Regions from separate parts of the Shewanella sp. BC20 genome, predicted to be linked through region 2. Evidence: predicted binding sites of a transcription regulator. Region 2 holds the regulator's gene; the other holds the start of a gene.
What was found. The regulator MetJ, encoded in region 2, represses methionine synthesis genes. The targets are predictions, from matches to a motif close to TAGACGTCTAGACGTCTA.

Region 1 (7,679 bases), on a different contig from region 2:
TCGATCACATCCAGCGGACGGGAGGCGAGCTGACGAGCCGCTTCAGTATCTTCGTCGATAAATTCGGTGATGCCTTTGACCAGCGCATGGGCGAGACGTTGATTAACTGGCCATGAGCGCCATTCTAAGTCTTCCTTCTTGGCGGCACTTGAGCCATCGCCACGGAATTTTTCAGCAATCTCAAGCAATTGCTCGGTATTGTTTGAGCCTTCAACTGGGCAAGGCAGGTTGAGCACGACGTTCTCGACCTTATCCTTAAGTTCGGGGTCGATATCATCGTAAATCGCTAATTGGCCCGCGTTAACGATACCCATGTCCATGCCGACTTTAATCGCGTGGTACAGGAATACCGCGTGAATCGCCTCGCGCACTGGGTTGTTACCGCGGAAGGAGAACGACACGTTCGACACCCCGCCCGAAATCATCGCGTGGGGCAGGGTGGCCTTAATCTCTTTAATGGCTTCAATAAAATCGACGGCATAGTTATCGTGCTCATCGATACCCGTGGCGATGGCGAAGATATTCGGGTCGAAGATAATGTCTTCGGGCGGAAAGCCGACCTTATCGACCAGCACGCGGTAGGCGCGGGTACAGATCTCGACTTTGCGCGCCTTAGTGTCGGCCTGACCTTGCTCGTCGAACGCCATAATAATCGCCGCAGCGCCGTAGCGTTTCACTAGGGTTGCCTGCTCGATAAACTTCTCTTCGCCTTCCTTCAAGGAGATAGAGTTGACGATTCCCTTGCCTTGAATACATTTGAGGCCCGCTTCAATCACCTCCCACTTTGAGGAGTCGATCATAATAGGCACACGGCTGATATCCGGCTCAGAGGCGATAAGATTTAAAAACTTATGCATCACCTCCACACCATCGAGCATGCCTTCGTCCATGTTGATGTCGATGATCTGCGCGCCGCTTTCTACCTGTTCACGGGCGACATCGAGCGCCTGCTCGAATTTACCTTCTTTGATCAGCTTTAAGAACTTGGCCGAGCCAGTAACGTTGGTACGTTCACCCACGTTCACAAACAGGGTTTGGGCGTCGATAGTGAGCGGTTCCAAACCCGATAAACGGCAGGCGACGGGGATCTCGGGTAGTACCCGTGGCGCAAACGGCTCAACGGCTTCGCGAATGACCTTAATATGCTCGGGCGTGCTACCACAGCAACCACCGATAATGTTGAGCATGCCTTCACGGGCCCATTCTTGGATAACGCTCGCCATATCTTCTGGGGTTTCATCGTAACCGCCAAACTCGTTTGGCAGACCCGCGTTAGGGTGCGCCGAGACATAACATTCGGCGATGCGAGACAGCTCTTCGACGTAGGGGCGCAGCTCCTTAGGGCCAAGGGCACAGTTAAGGCCGATGGATAAGGGCTTGATATGGCGAAGGGAGTTATAAAAGGCTTCGGTGGTTTGTCCGGTCAGGGTTCGGCCCGAGGCATCGGTAATGGTGCCTGAGATCATCACGGGCAAACGCGCTGGCGAATTTGGCCCAAAGAGTTCATCGAACACGGTTTCGATAGCAAATAAGGCGGCCTTGGCGTTTAAGGTATCGAAGATGGTCTCGACCATAATGATATCGGCGCCGCCTTCAATTAAGGCGCGGGTCGATTCGCAGTAAGCGGTCACTAACTCATCGAAGTGGATATTGCGATATCCGGGATCGTTAACATCGGGACTGATAGAGCAAGTGCGGTTAGTGGGCCCTAACACACCGGCAACATAACGTGGTTTCCCCGTGGCTTTTTCGATTTCATCACAGGCCTCACGGGCGAGACGCGCACCTTCACGGTTAATTTCGGCGGACAGTGACTGCATGTCGTAGTCGGCCATGGCGATCGTGGTGGCGTTGAAGGTGTTGGTTTCAATAATATCGGCACCGGCTAATAGGTAGTCGGTGTGAATTTGTTTGATGATGTGTGGCTGCGTGAGCACTAAAAGATCGTTATTGCCCTTAACGTCGGTATGCCAATCCTTGAAACGCTCGCCACGGTAATCGGCTTCTTCCAGCTTGTAGCCTTGGATCATAGTGCCCATAGCGCCGTCTAAAATCAGAATGCGCTTTGACAACTGGTTGCGAATGTCTGCCAGTGTTTGGCTGGCTCGATGGAGAGATATCGCCATAAAATGATTACCTTTACTACAGCTAAGTTGAGTCCAAAGTACGCAATCGGGTGACAAATTGCATTTTATTATTGAATGTCGTTCGTTATGTTTTGGACATTTATACGTATAGACGTCCATAATACGCGACATCGGATTGTCAGGGCAAGGCTAAAGTTGGTATAGCATAGGCGAGATAACCCAGATAAAAACGATAAAAGGAAAGATCAGATGAAGCAGCTCAGGTTATTACTGTTACGCCATGGAGAATGCGAGGGCGGGGCGATTTTACGTGGCCGAGTCGATGTGCCACTGAGCGACAAGGGCTGGCGGCAGATGTCGGCGGCGGTGGAGGCGCAGGCGACTGTGTGCCACGGCATTTATAGCTCGACCTCAAGGCGCTGCGCCGAGTTTGCCAAGGCCTTTGCGGCTGAACTGCATTCGAGTGCGTCCGTGGGCAGAAGTTTAGATGCGCCCGCGCCTTTGCCGCTGAAGGTCAACCTGCTGGAGGAGTTACAGGAAATAGCCTTCGGCGATTGGGATGGTTGCCTGCTCGATGACTTATATCAACGCGACGGCGAGCGGATGGCGGCCTATTGGCAGAATCCTTGGGAGGTGACGCCGCCCAATGGTGAAGCCATGGCAAACTTCGAAGCCCGTATCGATGGTGCGATAGAACAAATCCTCGATAAAGAGTTTACCCTGCTGGCAATGGATGATGAACAGGCCCACGGCGAGTTTAATGCCAATGCACCTGCGGCCAATATCTGGGTGGTGACCCACGGCGGAGTTATTCGCCACTTGATGTCAAGGGCGCTGGGGGCAGTGAAAACCTTAGGTTTTTACAGTCAGCTCGCCTTACCCGTAGCGGCGGTGGTGACGATTAATGTCCTCGAGGATGAGCAAGGTAAAAGATACTGGCGTTTAGACTGGCCCTCGGGTCACTGTGAGTAGCTTGAAAGCATCTGCCATCGGTATGATGAAAATTTTCTGATTTAAACAGCATTGCCTAATGAGCAAGATATAGGATAATGCTTTTCCCTGACGTTTGAGCCAGATAACGAACCCAGTACGTTAAGCTCGAAGGTCGCAGAAATAGGTGTTAGGAATTTTGTGCGATTGAGTGCTATTGCTTAAAGGCAACAGTATTTAAGCGCGCCGGATAACCCAAACATAATAGGGAATCGGGGAGCTGCCCGTCAGTAGCCCGAACTGTACCCGCAACTGTGAGTAGTCGAAGCGTTTTGCTTCTTACCTACGAGTCAGGATACCTGCCTATTTCTGTTTTCGCTGCGTGCAGCCTTAGTTCTCGAGCGGGTAACTCGAGGGAGCAGAAGATGACATTTATGAGTTTCGCCCTGTTGGCCCAAGCGGCTGCTGGCACAAATAACACCAATCAATATCCATGTGGGAGCAATCGTTAGTGATGCCTTCCACATCGAGCCTTGCGCCCTTAGCGCCCGCTGCGACTTCCGCTAATATGGCCCTTCAAGTGAGCCAATTGAGCTGGGCGATTGAGGGAAAAACCATTCTCTCGGAGATAAGCTTTGCCCTGCCGCAGGGGGAAATGCTCGGGCTGATTGGCCCCAATGGCGCGGGAAAATCCAGTTTGCTGCGCTGTTTATACCGCTTTATTCGCCCAGCTAAAGGGCATATCAGCCTGTTTTCGCAGGATATTAGCGAGCTGTCGCCCAAGGCGTTTGCCTGTAAAGTGGCGGTGGTGCAGCAGGATACGCCGCAATATTTCGATATGACCACAGAGCAATTGGTTGCCATGGGACTCACGCCTCATAAGGGCATGTTTGATAGCCATTCCAGCGAAGACAGTGACAAGATTGCCAAAGCGCTGGAAAAGGTCGGTCTGAGCCATAAAGTGCATCAGCAATACGATCGATTATCGGGCGGTGAGAAGCAGCGCGCCCTGATCGCCCGTGCCATAGTGCAGCAGCCGCAGTTATTGATTTTAGATGAGCCGACAAACCACCTCGATATCCGCTATCAAATTCAAATCTTAGAGCTAGTGCGAAGCCTTGGGATCAGTGTCATCGCCTCGATTCATGACCTGAATTTAGCCAGCGCCCTGTGCGACCACTTATTGCTACTGGATAAAGGGCTGGTGAGTGCCATGGGCACGCCGGCTCAGGTGTTAACCGAAGAACGTATCGCCGAAGTGTTTGGGGTATGCGCCCAAGTGACGCCCCATCCACAGCATGGTAACCCCTTGATTAATTACTTTTATGGTTATCAAAAGCCTAAGAGCGATACTGCGGACGCGGCGAGTGACTCCCATGCAGTTTCGGCTCAAGCGTTACCTCCTATGGCCTGCGCCTGTCATAACCCCGGGGCGCCAAGCGCTGCCTTGCACAAGCATAGCGTTGAACCCACGCCATGATAGACACACTCAAATTGGTGACCATGAATTTTTTTAGCCACATTTTTACGCCGCTCACCCGCCAGCAATGGCTGATTTTAGGCTTGGCGGGCTTTGCCCTGCTCACCCCCATCGCTGCCGCGAGTTTTGGCGCGGCAAACATTAGCTTTTTAGATGTGCTGCATGTGTTTATCAATAAACTCAGTCAGCTGTTTATGGCTGATGAGGCCGTGAGCACCAGCAGCATGACAGAGCGGATTGTGATGGAGCTGCGACTGCCACGGATTTTACTCGCCTTTGTGGCAGGGGCTGGGCTGTCCTTGGCGGGGAGCGTGCTGCAAACCGTGACCCGCAACCCCCTTGCCGATCCTTATCTGTTCGGCATTAGCTCTGGCGCTTCGTTTGGTGCCGTGGTCATGCTGACGCTATTCACAGGTTCTGGCCTGTTTGGCAATGCGGGCGCGATAGCCAGTTCGGGGATTTTTAGCGGTTCGGGCAGCTTTGCGGGGCTGCTCTGGTTGAGCTTACCCTTCGGCGCCTTTATTGGTGCCAGTCTGTCGGTGTTAATCGTGCTGGCGTTAGCTGGGTTAGGCCTTAAGAGCCAGGTAGAGCGCATGTTGCTCTCTGGCGTGGCAACCTCTTTTATGTTTGGCGCGTTAACCAGTTTACTGCTGTACTTTGCCAGCCCACAGGCCACCGCATCGGTATTGTTTTGGAGCCTTGGCAGTTTTGCCAAGGCCAGTTGGTCGCTGCTGGTGCTGCCGTCCTTAGTGGTGCTGGTGAGCTTTTTGATTATTCTCGGTTGGAAGCGCCAAATCATGGCGTTGCAGGCGGGGGATGAAACAGCCCACACCTTAGGGGTGAATGTGCCTAAGCTGCGCCTCAATATGCTGCTGCTCTGCTCGCTTATCACCGCCATTTTAGTGGCGACCTGTGGCGGCATTGGCTTTGTCGGCTTGATGATCCCGCACACAGTACGTTTGTTATTCCCCGGTCGTCAGCCCATCTTACTGACGGCGCTGGTGGGTGGCCTGTTTATGGTGTGGATTGATGTGCTCGCCCGATGTTTGCTTGGTAATCAGGAATTACCCGTAGGGATTATCACCGCCGCGATTGGTAGCTTCTTCTTTTTGCTGATTTTGCGTCGGCGCAAGCTATCGAATTAGTTGTTTGCACGCTGATGTTGATAAGCAATTGTTCGATAAGTGATTGTTGAAAGAGAAATTGCCCAACTCGAATGAGCCAAATTCGTACTTAGTGCGTATAGCAAATCGCTGCCGAATGCGTCGTAGTGGTTGTTCTAGAATGTAGTTGCGAACGCATCGTTGCGAACAAATCGTTGTGAACGAATCGTTGTAAATGAATGTCGCGAGCGTATTAGCCAATAAGTTATGAGTAGCGGCTCCACATGGGAGCCTAAATTGCCACTGGAGCGTGAATGTCTCAATCTGTCCTGTTATTTCAAATCGAGCCTGCGAGTCGAGCGCAGGATCAGTTTATTCAACAAAAGATCGATCTGAAGACTAAGCCGCCGGGCGCTCTGGGGTTGTTAGAACCCTTGGCGCTGCAAATTGCCCGCATTCAAGGGCCTAAGCAATTAGAGATAGTTAACCCAACCATGTTGGTGTTTGCTGGGGATCATGGGATTGCCGCCGAAGGCGTGTCGATAGCCCCGAGCGAAGTCACGCGGCAAATGGTGCAAAATTTTGCCCATGGCGGCGCGGCCATCAATGTGTTTTGTCGCCAATTAGGCTTCAATCTCGAAGTGATTGATTGCGGTATTTTAACCCCGGTTGAGGGTGTCGAAGGCATTATCGACCAACGCCTTGGCGCGGGCACCGCCGCGATTCACCTAGAGCCAGCTATGTCCATGGCCAGTGTGGATAATGGCTTTGCCATGGCGCAGGCATTAATCGAGCGCCACCATCAGGCGGGTTGTAACTTGGTCGCCTTTGGTGAGATGGGCATAGGCAATACTTCATCCGCTGCGGCGATTATGGCCGCTATCATGCAACTCGACGTGGCCGACTGTGTTGGCCGTGGCACGGGGATCAGTAGCGAAACCTTAGAGCGTAAACAGATGCTTATCGAACTCGCGCTGCTGTTACATCAGAGTGCGATGACAGGGCCAAAGCAAGTGCTGGCCTGTTTGGGCGGCTTTGAAATTGTGCAGATGACGGGGGCGATGCTCGTCGCAGCAGAGCGCAAAATGCTGGTCGTGGTGGATGGTTTTATTGCAACCGCGGCGGCTTTAGTTGCCGTGACTATCAATGCCCATGTGCGGGATTATTTGATTTTTGCCCACCGCTCCGAGGAGCAAGGTCATCAGCGGATGTTGGAACATTTAAAGGCTAAACCATTGTTATCTTTAGGGCTGAGATTAGGCGAAGGCACGGGCGCTGCCTTGGCATTGCCGTTAATTCAAGCCGCAGTAAATTTTTACAATCAAATGGCGAGTTTTAGTGATGCCGGGATTGAGGCTGTTGTATGATGTAGCCCTGCTAAGTGTCTTATTTAAAATAATAACTTTTAGCTAACCGTTTTAATCTTAAACCTTGCAGCAAGTGTTAATTCACTAAGGATGCTTTATGTCAGAACGCGAAAGCTGGCACAAAGAGATAGATTTGTTTTTAGTGGCTATGGGCTATTTTACCCGCATTCCTATGCCCAAATGGGTTGAGGTCGATGCCGACAAGCTCAATAAAGCCAGCCGTTACTTTGGGTTAGTGGGCCTGCTGGTGGGGCTACTCAGTGCCATCGTGTTTTGGCTCACCCAAAACTGGTTGCCCGCCGGCGTGTCCGTACTGCTGTCGATGGTCACAGGTGTGCTGCTCACGGGTGGTTTTCACGAGGACGGTTTAGCCGATACCTTCGATGGTTTCGGTGGCGGTTGGACGGCGGAAGACAAGCTGCGGATCATGAAAGACTCTCGCCTAGGCAGCTACGGCGCCTTGGCTTTGATGCTCGTGCTGATGCTTAAGTGGCAATTATTAGTGGAACTCGCGCTTTATGATCCTGTGGTTGCAGGCTCGGCGATGATAGTCGCCCACACTGTGAGCCGCGTCGTTGCCGCCAGCCTTATCTTTACCGAGAAATACGTGCGCGACGATGAATCCAGTAAATCCAAGCCGTTAGCGCAGCATCAAGGTATTAATGAACTGTTTATTTTGATCGCCAGCGGTGTGTTAGTGCTGTTAGTGCTT
Region 2 (7,679 bases):
GCGACTCACAATATCCCTATGTTAGCTAACCTAATGTCGGATAACGCCATTTGGGTGCATCCCGTCACGGCGGGCAAGTTAGGGATAAGTAACGGTGACCCGATTCGGTTAACCAGCAGCGTGGGTAGCGAAGAAGGCCACGCCTTATTCACCCCGGGCATTCGCCCCGATACCGTGTTTGCCTATATGGGCTTTGGCTCTAAAAACAAAGAGTTGGTTAGAGCGACAGGTAAAGGTATCCACTGCGGAAACTTACTGCCCCATCAAACAGCCCCTGTGTGTGGCATGAATATTCATACGACAGGCGTCACGCTGGCAAAACGCTAATTGGAGGCTCAAATGACGAAAAGATATGTGATGGTGCACGATGAGAACAAGTGCATCGGCTGCCAAGCCTGTAACGTGGCCTGCCGCAGTGAAAATGGCGTCCCCGAGGGCGTGACTCGCTTACAAGTGCGCGTAGAGGGCCCCTTTGGCGAGATGCCACACCTGCACTTTAAGTACCACAGGGTATCGTGCCAGCAGTGTGAAGATGCGCCTTGTGTGAAGGTGTGCCCAACGGGCGCGGCCTATGTGGGTGAGGATGGGATTGTTTCCATCCATGGCGATAAGTGCGTGGGTTGTATGTACTGCGTGGCGGCGTGCCCCTACAAGGTACGTTTTATGAACCCAGAAACCAAAGTGGCTGACAAGTGTAACTTCTGTAAGGACACGCGCTTAGCTCGGGGTGAAGAGCCCGCCTGTGTGACTGTGTGTCCGACCGATGCCTTAGTGTTTGGCGATGCCAACGATCCACAGAGTGAGGTCGCTATGCTACTCAACACTAAGATCACTTACCAAGATAAGACCCATTTAGGCACCAAGCCTAGGGTGTATCGCGTTCCTACCAAAAGAGGGGGGATTTGATTATGAACAATACTTGGGGCGATATGGCGCAATATGATCCCGTCACTTGGCATTGGATCATCGCCGTGTATCTGTTTATGGCGGGTTTATCCGCCGGAAGTTTGCTGATTGGCATTGGCCTGCGTTGGTTTAATAAGGAGCAAGCGCAGGGGGAGACGAGTATTCTCAAGGCCGCAGCCATTATTGGCCCAGTGGCCATTTGCCTAGGCTTGGCATGTTTAGTGTTTGATTTAACGAAGCCTTTCCATTTTTGGCTGATTTTAATCAACTACAACTTCCAGTCTGTAATGGCGATTGGTGTCTTAGCACTACTGGCTTATTCACCCTTAGCATTTGCCTACGCGATTCTTGTGCTGCGCGATGAGCTGCCAAAGTGGGGCTTAGGTTTCCTCGTGCCTATTGCTAAGCTGCTGATGCCCTTTAGAAAGCTGATTGAAGTGCTGCTGTTTATTCTCGCGATTGGCGTGGGTGCTTATACTGGCTTCTTAATTTCGGCCATGAATGCCTATCCGATGTTGAACACTGCGGTATTGCCTGCGCTGTTTTTAGTCTCTGGTTTATCGGCGGGCGCGGCGGCTAATGCGGTGCTGGCGCTGGTGATGTTCAAGACCGATAGCCACGACAAGGCCTTAGCCAAAATGCATGGCTTAGAGCTGCCAGTGATGGCAATCGAAATCATGTTCCTGTTTATGTTGTTCTGCGCCTTGTACTTTCAGGGCGGCGCGGCGGCTGCGGCGCTGGCATCACTCACCTCTGGCGTGTGGGCGAGCGTATTCTGGATTGGCGTGGTCGGGATTGGTTTTGGTATCCCACTGCTATTTATGCTGTTGCCGACCGCGACGCGCCACAGCAAGGGCGCGATGATTATGGTGGCCTGCGCCAGCTTAACCGGCGTGTTAGCACTGAGACACTTTATTGTGTATGCGGGACAAAGCTATCTAAGTTAGTGCCATTGGTTAATGGCAATATCGATGGGGTAAATCACCTATCCCAGCAAGCAAAAAGCACCGATTAACGGTGCTTTTTTTATGGGGGCGATTGGCAGGATTCTATTGCGGTAATTATTGCGGTAATTATTGCGGCAATAGCTCAATCACAGATTTCACCGTAAGCACTAAAGCACTGATAGCGCAGAGGGCTAAGGTTGCCATCTTGGTCTTATGTTTATCCACATTCCCCACCAGTTTGCCCGCCACTAAATAGCCTAAAAAGACCGAGGGCAGTAGCATGAGTGATAACCACAAATGCTTGATTTCGAGTAGGCCCGTCACCCCAAGAATGACCAGGGCTATGGTCGAGCTGAAGATAAAGAAGGCCGACAGTGCGGCGCGAAATTTGGAGGCATCCTTACCCGCCAACAAAATCGCCATCGGTGGGCCACCAATGGCGGCAATATTACCAAAAATCCCCGAGACCACGCCCGCGCCAAACAGGGTTGCCTTATTCACGGGAAGAGTCAATTTATACAGGCTCAGCACCACGGCGACTGCCACAATGCCAGCAATCGCCAGACCAAGAATCGGCTGCGGCGCAAACAGTAGCAGGCTGGCACCGATAAAACCTCCGGGCACTCGACCGATAAGCGCATATTGCAAGCCATTGAATTCTAAATGGCCGCGTTCACGCAGTAGGGTGAGTAGGGCGATGGAAAAACCCATCACAATCACGGGGGCGGGCACTAATTCGGGGTCGACAATATACAGCAACGGGCTCGCCACCACGGCAAGGCCAAAGCCAATCAGACTCTGGGTGAGGGCACCTAAAAACACAATCACAGACGCAATGGCGAGCGTTTGTGGATCTATCAAGGAGAACATAGGATTCCATCAAAACAAAATAGGGATCGTTACTCTAACCCATCAAGCAAGATGAGTATTAACGATCCCTAATGATAAGTAGGATATTGGACGCTTAAGCGTTACTCCATATCTTCCCACTCGATCCCCATCTCGTCCATCAACCTTTTCGCTTCGGCGGGAATGCTGTCTGGGCTATCTTTCGACAGATCGGCATCATCAGGCAGAGGCTGGCCGGTGTAGGCATGCAAAAATGCTTCACACAAGAGTTCGCTATTGGTGGCGTGGCGCAGGTTGTTCACCTGACGACGGGTACGTTCATCCGTGAGGACTTTTAGCACTTTGAGCGGAATAGACACAGTAATTTTCTTTACTTGTTCATTCTTCTTGCCATGTTCAGCATAGGGGCTGATGTATTCCCCATTCCATTCAGTCATTGACTCACCTGTTATAACGCTAAATTCGGGGCAGATTTTAAACCCTTACAGATAACAGTCAAATTATTGCTACTATTTCTTAGTGATTGCAAACAGATTTCTTTATGTTTAGACGTCTAAACGTCTTAACGCCTATTGACGATACCACTGGGCTTAGGTACATTTAGACGTCCAGACATCTCTTTGCGAACTTAGGAGTTCCCGATGACCGCAGGCAAATTAGTGACCGAACGTCAATTAGCCACATTAGCAGTGCGTCAGGGTATCGAAAGCGATACTCAGTATGGCGCGGTGGTGCCGCCAATTTACCTGTCGACTAATTACGCCTTCGATGGTCATAAAAATCCTCGCGAATTTGATTACAGCCGTTCCGGCAATCCTACCCGCAGCATCTTAGGCGATGCCTTAGCTAAGCTAGAAAAGGGCGCAACCGGTGTGGTGACTTGCACTGGCATGGCAGCCATTACCTTAGTGACTACCTTGCTCGGCCCCGATGATTTGCTGGTGGTGCCCCACGATTGTTACGGCGGTTCTTACCGTTTATTCACTAACTTGGCTAAAAAGGGCCAATTTAAACTGCTGGTGGTCGATCAAACCGACGCCCAAGCGCTCGAGCAAGCCATCGCCCAGCAACCTAAGATGGTGTGGATTGAAACCCCATCAAACCCTCTGCTGCGAGTCGTCGATATCAAAGCTATCGCGAAGGCGAGCCACGCCGTAGGTGCTTTAGTGGTGGTGGACAATACTTTCCTCTCGCCCATTTTGCAGCAACCGCTGTTACTCGGTGCCGATATCGTTATCCACTCCACCACTAAGTACATCAATGGTCACAGCGATGTGGTGGGCGGCGCGGTGATCGCCAAAGATCCTCAACTCGGTGAGACCTTACATTGGTGGTCGAACACCTTGGGCTTAACGGGTTCTGCCTTCGACAGTTATCAAACTCTGCGCGGTCTGCGTACCTTAGCCGTGCGCATTCGCGAGCACCAAAGCAATGCCCAGCGTATTGTGGACGTGCTGACGAACAGCTCTGTTGTGAGCAAAGTGTATTACCCAGGCCTTGCGGATCACCCCAGCCATGCCATTGCCGCCAAGCAGCAAAAAGGCTTTGGCGCTATGCTGAGTTTTGAGCTTAAGGGCGGCGAGGCCGAAGTGGTCGCCTTTTTAGATGCCTTAAGTTTATTTAGCGTGGCCGAGAGCTTAGGTGGCGTTGAGAGTCTCGTGGCCGTGCCCGCGACTATGACCCACAGGGCGATGGAGCCCCAAGCACGTTATGAAGCTGGCATTAAAGACACCCTATTACGTTTGTCGGTTGGTATTGAAGATGCCGACGACTTAGTTGCAGATATTCAAGCAGGATTGGCCGCCGTTGCGGCTTGTCAGTAGAGGAATTCGAGATGGCACGTTGTCACTTACATAAATTTGGTGGTTCCAGCTTAGCCGATGCCGATTGTTATCGCCGAGTTGCCCATATTCTGTTAACCCATGGCCACAGTGATGATCTGGTGGTGGTGTCTGCCGCGGGTAAAACTACTAACTTTTTATATAAGTTGTTGTCGCTGCGCGATAGCAACCAATTATGGCAAGAAGAATTACAAGTCCTCATCAGCTATCAGCAAGGCTTGATTGAGCAGCTGTTATCTAACGAGCAGGCGCGGGATTTACGTGAGCGTTTAACCACGGATAAAGCCCAGTTAATCAGTCTATTATCTTTAGATTCCCGTAACGATTACCAAATTAGCCATGTGGTGAGCTTTGGTGAGCGTTGGTCGGCGCGCTTAATGGCGGCGCTGCTGCGTGAATCGGGTGTGGCCGCAAGCCATGTGGATGCCTGCTCGATTCTTGTGGCCGACGAGGCCGCTGTGCCGCAAATTCGCGTGCAAGAATCCCGCGCCAAAGTGCAAGCCTTACTGGCGGCGCATCCTAACGAGCGTTTAGTGATCACAGGTTTTATCTGTGCCAACGAGCGTGGCGATACCTTGCTGCTTGGTCGCAATGGCTCTGACTTTAGCGCCAGCTTAATTGCTAGCCTTGCCGACATTGAGCGCGTGACCATTTGGACCGACGTTGAAGGGGTATTTAACGCCGATCCGAATAAGATCAACGATGCGAAATTACTCAAGAGCATGTCCCTCGCCGAAGCAGACCGCTTGGCGCGTCTAGGTTCGCCTGTTTTGCATTCGCGCACTTTGCAGCCGCTGTTTAACACTGAGGTGAGCCTAGCCGTACGTTCAAGCTACGCCTCCCATACCGACTTTACCCTGATTGCGCCCCACAGCTCCTCGGCGAGTGCGCCTGTGGTGACTAACCTGAATGCCGTGGTGTTATTTGGCTTTAAGATCGCGGGCGATGTGGCCAGTCTGCTCGAGCAATTAGTCGAAGCAGGATTAACGCCACTGGCCCATTGGGTATCGGCGCATCAACGACTCGAGCTTGCCTATACCGCTGAAAACCAAAAACAAGTACAAAAGTTATTGGATGCGCAGGCCGAAGCCCTCGGCATTAAAGATCTGCAAATTAATACCGAACTCGGTTTAGTGGCGCTTGTGAGTGCCGATGCCGAGCATTATCGCCGCAGCTTTGCCCGTTTACTGAGCCGCGACGCTAAGCCCTTGTTCAGTGGTGACTTAAGTTTGGTGACCTTAGTGCCACAGTCGCAGGTTAATCTGCTGACGCAAAAAGTGCATCGCCGCTGTGCTGGCCCGCGTAAACGCATTGGCGTATTGCTGCTGGGTGTGGGCAATATTGGCGAGGCGTGGGTGAAACTGTTTAAGTCAGTTTCTCCCTCGTTAAATCAAGAGCTTGAAGCGCAAGTCGAGTTAGTCGGTCTGGTTACTTCCAGTAAAGCTTTGATTAAGTCCACTGGTGTGGATTTGGAAAGCTGGCAGCAGGAATTCGATGCCGAGGCAACACCTTGGCAGTACGAGCATCTATTTGAACAATTAGAACAACTTAACTGTGATGAACTGATTGCATTAGACATCAGCGCCAGCGCCAGTTTAACCCTGCAATACCCAGAGTTTTTCGAGCGCGGCATTCATATGGTCAGCGCAAACAAACTCGCGGGTTCTGGCCCGCTGCCTTTTTATCGGGAATTGAAGGAACAACTCGGTTATCGCCGTCTATTCTGGCGTTATAACGCTAGCTGTGGCGCGGGCTTACCTATTCAGCACGCCTTAAACGATTTGCGTAACAGTGGCGATAGCGTTGAAGCCGTTGGCGGGATTTTCTCTGGCACCCTGTGTTGGTTATTCGAGAAATACGATACCAGCAAACCTTTCTCGGAATTAGTGATTGAAGCGCGTGGTTTAGGGATTACCGAACCCGATCCACGCGACGATCTTTCTGGCCGCGATATGCAGCGTAAGCTGCTGATTTTAGCCCGTGAAATCGGTCTGGAAATCGAGCTTGAGGATATTGAGCTGCGCTCCTTAGTGCCTGCCCATTTAGCGGATATTCCGCTGGAGCAATTCCTTGCCCGTATCGGTGAGCTGGATGATGAATTGCTGCAACAATACGGCGCAGCGGCGGAGCAAAACAAGGTACTGAGATATGTCGCCTCCTTGGACAATAGCGGTGCGACCCTAAAAGCCGAGGTGGGATTACAGTGGATTGATGCGAATCATCCCTACGCCAACCTTACGCCCGGGGACAATGTGTTTGTGATCCGCTCTGCCTTCTATCAAGGTAATCCTTTGATTATCCGTGGGCCGGGTGCTGGCCGTGAGGTAACAGCGGCGGCGGTGCAATCGGATCTGACGCAGATCTGTCGCGATCTGCTGCAAGAATAGGAATAAACCCCGTATCTTCAAGTTGATTCGGCTTATATTCATAGACTTAAAGGACTCATTCGAGTCCTTTTTTTATTGGCGAAGATCAGGACTAAAATCAAGGTGGTCAACGAGGGATAAGAAAATGCCAAAAAGGGGGATTTTTTGGCTTGACTTAACGGCCAGTTTCTCTAGTATATGGACATATAGACGTCCAAACGTCCATATGGATTAAATTACTGCATTTATAAGTCGTACCAGCGCGATGGAGCGTCGCACTTGGGCGGTTGAGGAAATACACATGGCTTTTCATCACGCACAACATTCACATTCGCTAAACCAAAGTTTGTCTGAACTTAATGGCGATATTAATGTTTCTTTTGAGTTTTTTCCGCCATCAACCCCCGAAATGGAACAGATCCTGTGGAACTCTATCCGCCGTTTAGAGCCGCTGAATCCTAAGTTTGTTTCAGTGACCTATGGTGCCAACTCGGGCGTGCGCGACCGTACCCACGGCGTGATTGAACGTATTCAAAAAGAAACCAATCTGGTTGCCGCGCCGCATTTAACCTTAGTGGATGCCAGCGACGAGGAGCTGTTAGATCTGGCGAAGCATTACTGGAAATCGGGGATCCGCGACATAGTGGCGCTGCGTGGCGACTTGCCTGCGGGCAGCCCGAAACCGACTCGCTTTGCGGCGGATTTAGTGCGCTTACTGCGCTCTGTGGCCGACTTTGATATTTCGGTCGCCGCTTACCCTGAAGTGCATC

Region 1: the regulator MetJ is predicted to act here: its motif matches at 2,228-2,245, upstream of metH (methionine synthase).

Annotation. Positions count from the first base shown of each region.
Region 1 covers NZ_NHRI01000007.1:51,569-59,247, reverse strand. The annotation lists gene metH (methionine synthase) at 1-2,126, opposite strand, end outside; gene CBX96_RS09265 (histidine phosphatase family protein) at 2,337-3,059, shown strand; cobalamin riboswitch at 3,240-3,399, shown strand; gene CBX96_RS09260 (ABC transporter ATP-binding protein) at 3,532-4,497, shown strand; gene CBX96_RS09255 (iron ABC transporter permease) at 4,494-5,642, shown strand; gene cobT (nicotinate-nucleotide--dimethylbenzimidazole phosphoribosyltransferase) at 5,915-6,967, shown strand; gene CBX96_RS09245 (adenosylcobinamide-GDP ribazoletransferase) at 7,065-7,679, shown strand, end outside.
Region 2 covers NZ_NHRI01000022.1:58,610-66,288, reverse strand. The annotation lists gene phsA (thiosulfate reductase PhsA) at 1-327, shown strand, start outside; gene CBX96_RS18710 (4Fe-4S dicluster domain-containing protein) at 340-906, shown strand; gene nrfD (NrfD/PsrC family molybdoenzyme membrane anchor subunit) at 909-1,853, shown strand; gene CBX96_RS18700 (sulfite exporter TauE/SafE family protein) at 1,980-2,723, opposite strand; gene metJ (met regulon transcriptional regulator MetJ) at 2,825-3,139, opposite strand; gene metB (cystathionine gamma-synthase) at 3,362-4,525, shown strand; gene CBX96_RS18685 (bifunctional aspartate kinase/homoserine dehydrogenase II) at 4,537-6,930, shown strand; gene metF (methylenetetrahydrofolate reductase) at 7,211-7,679, shown strand, end outside.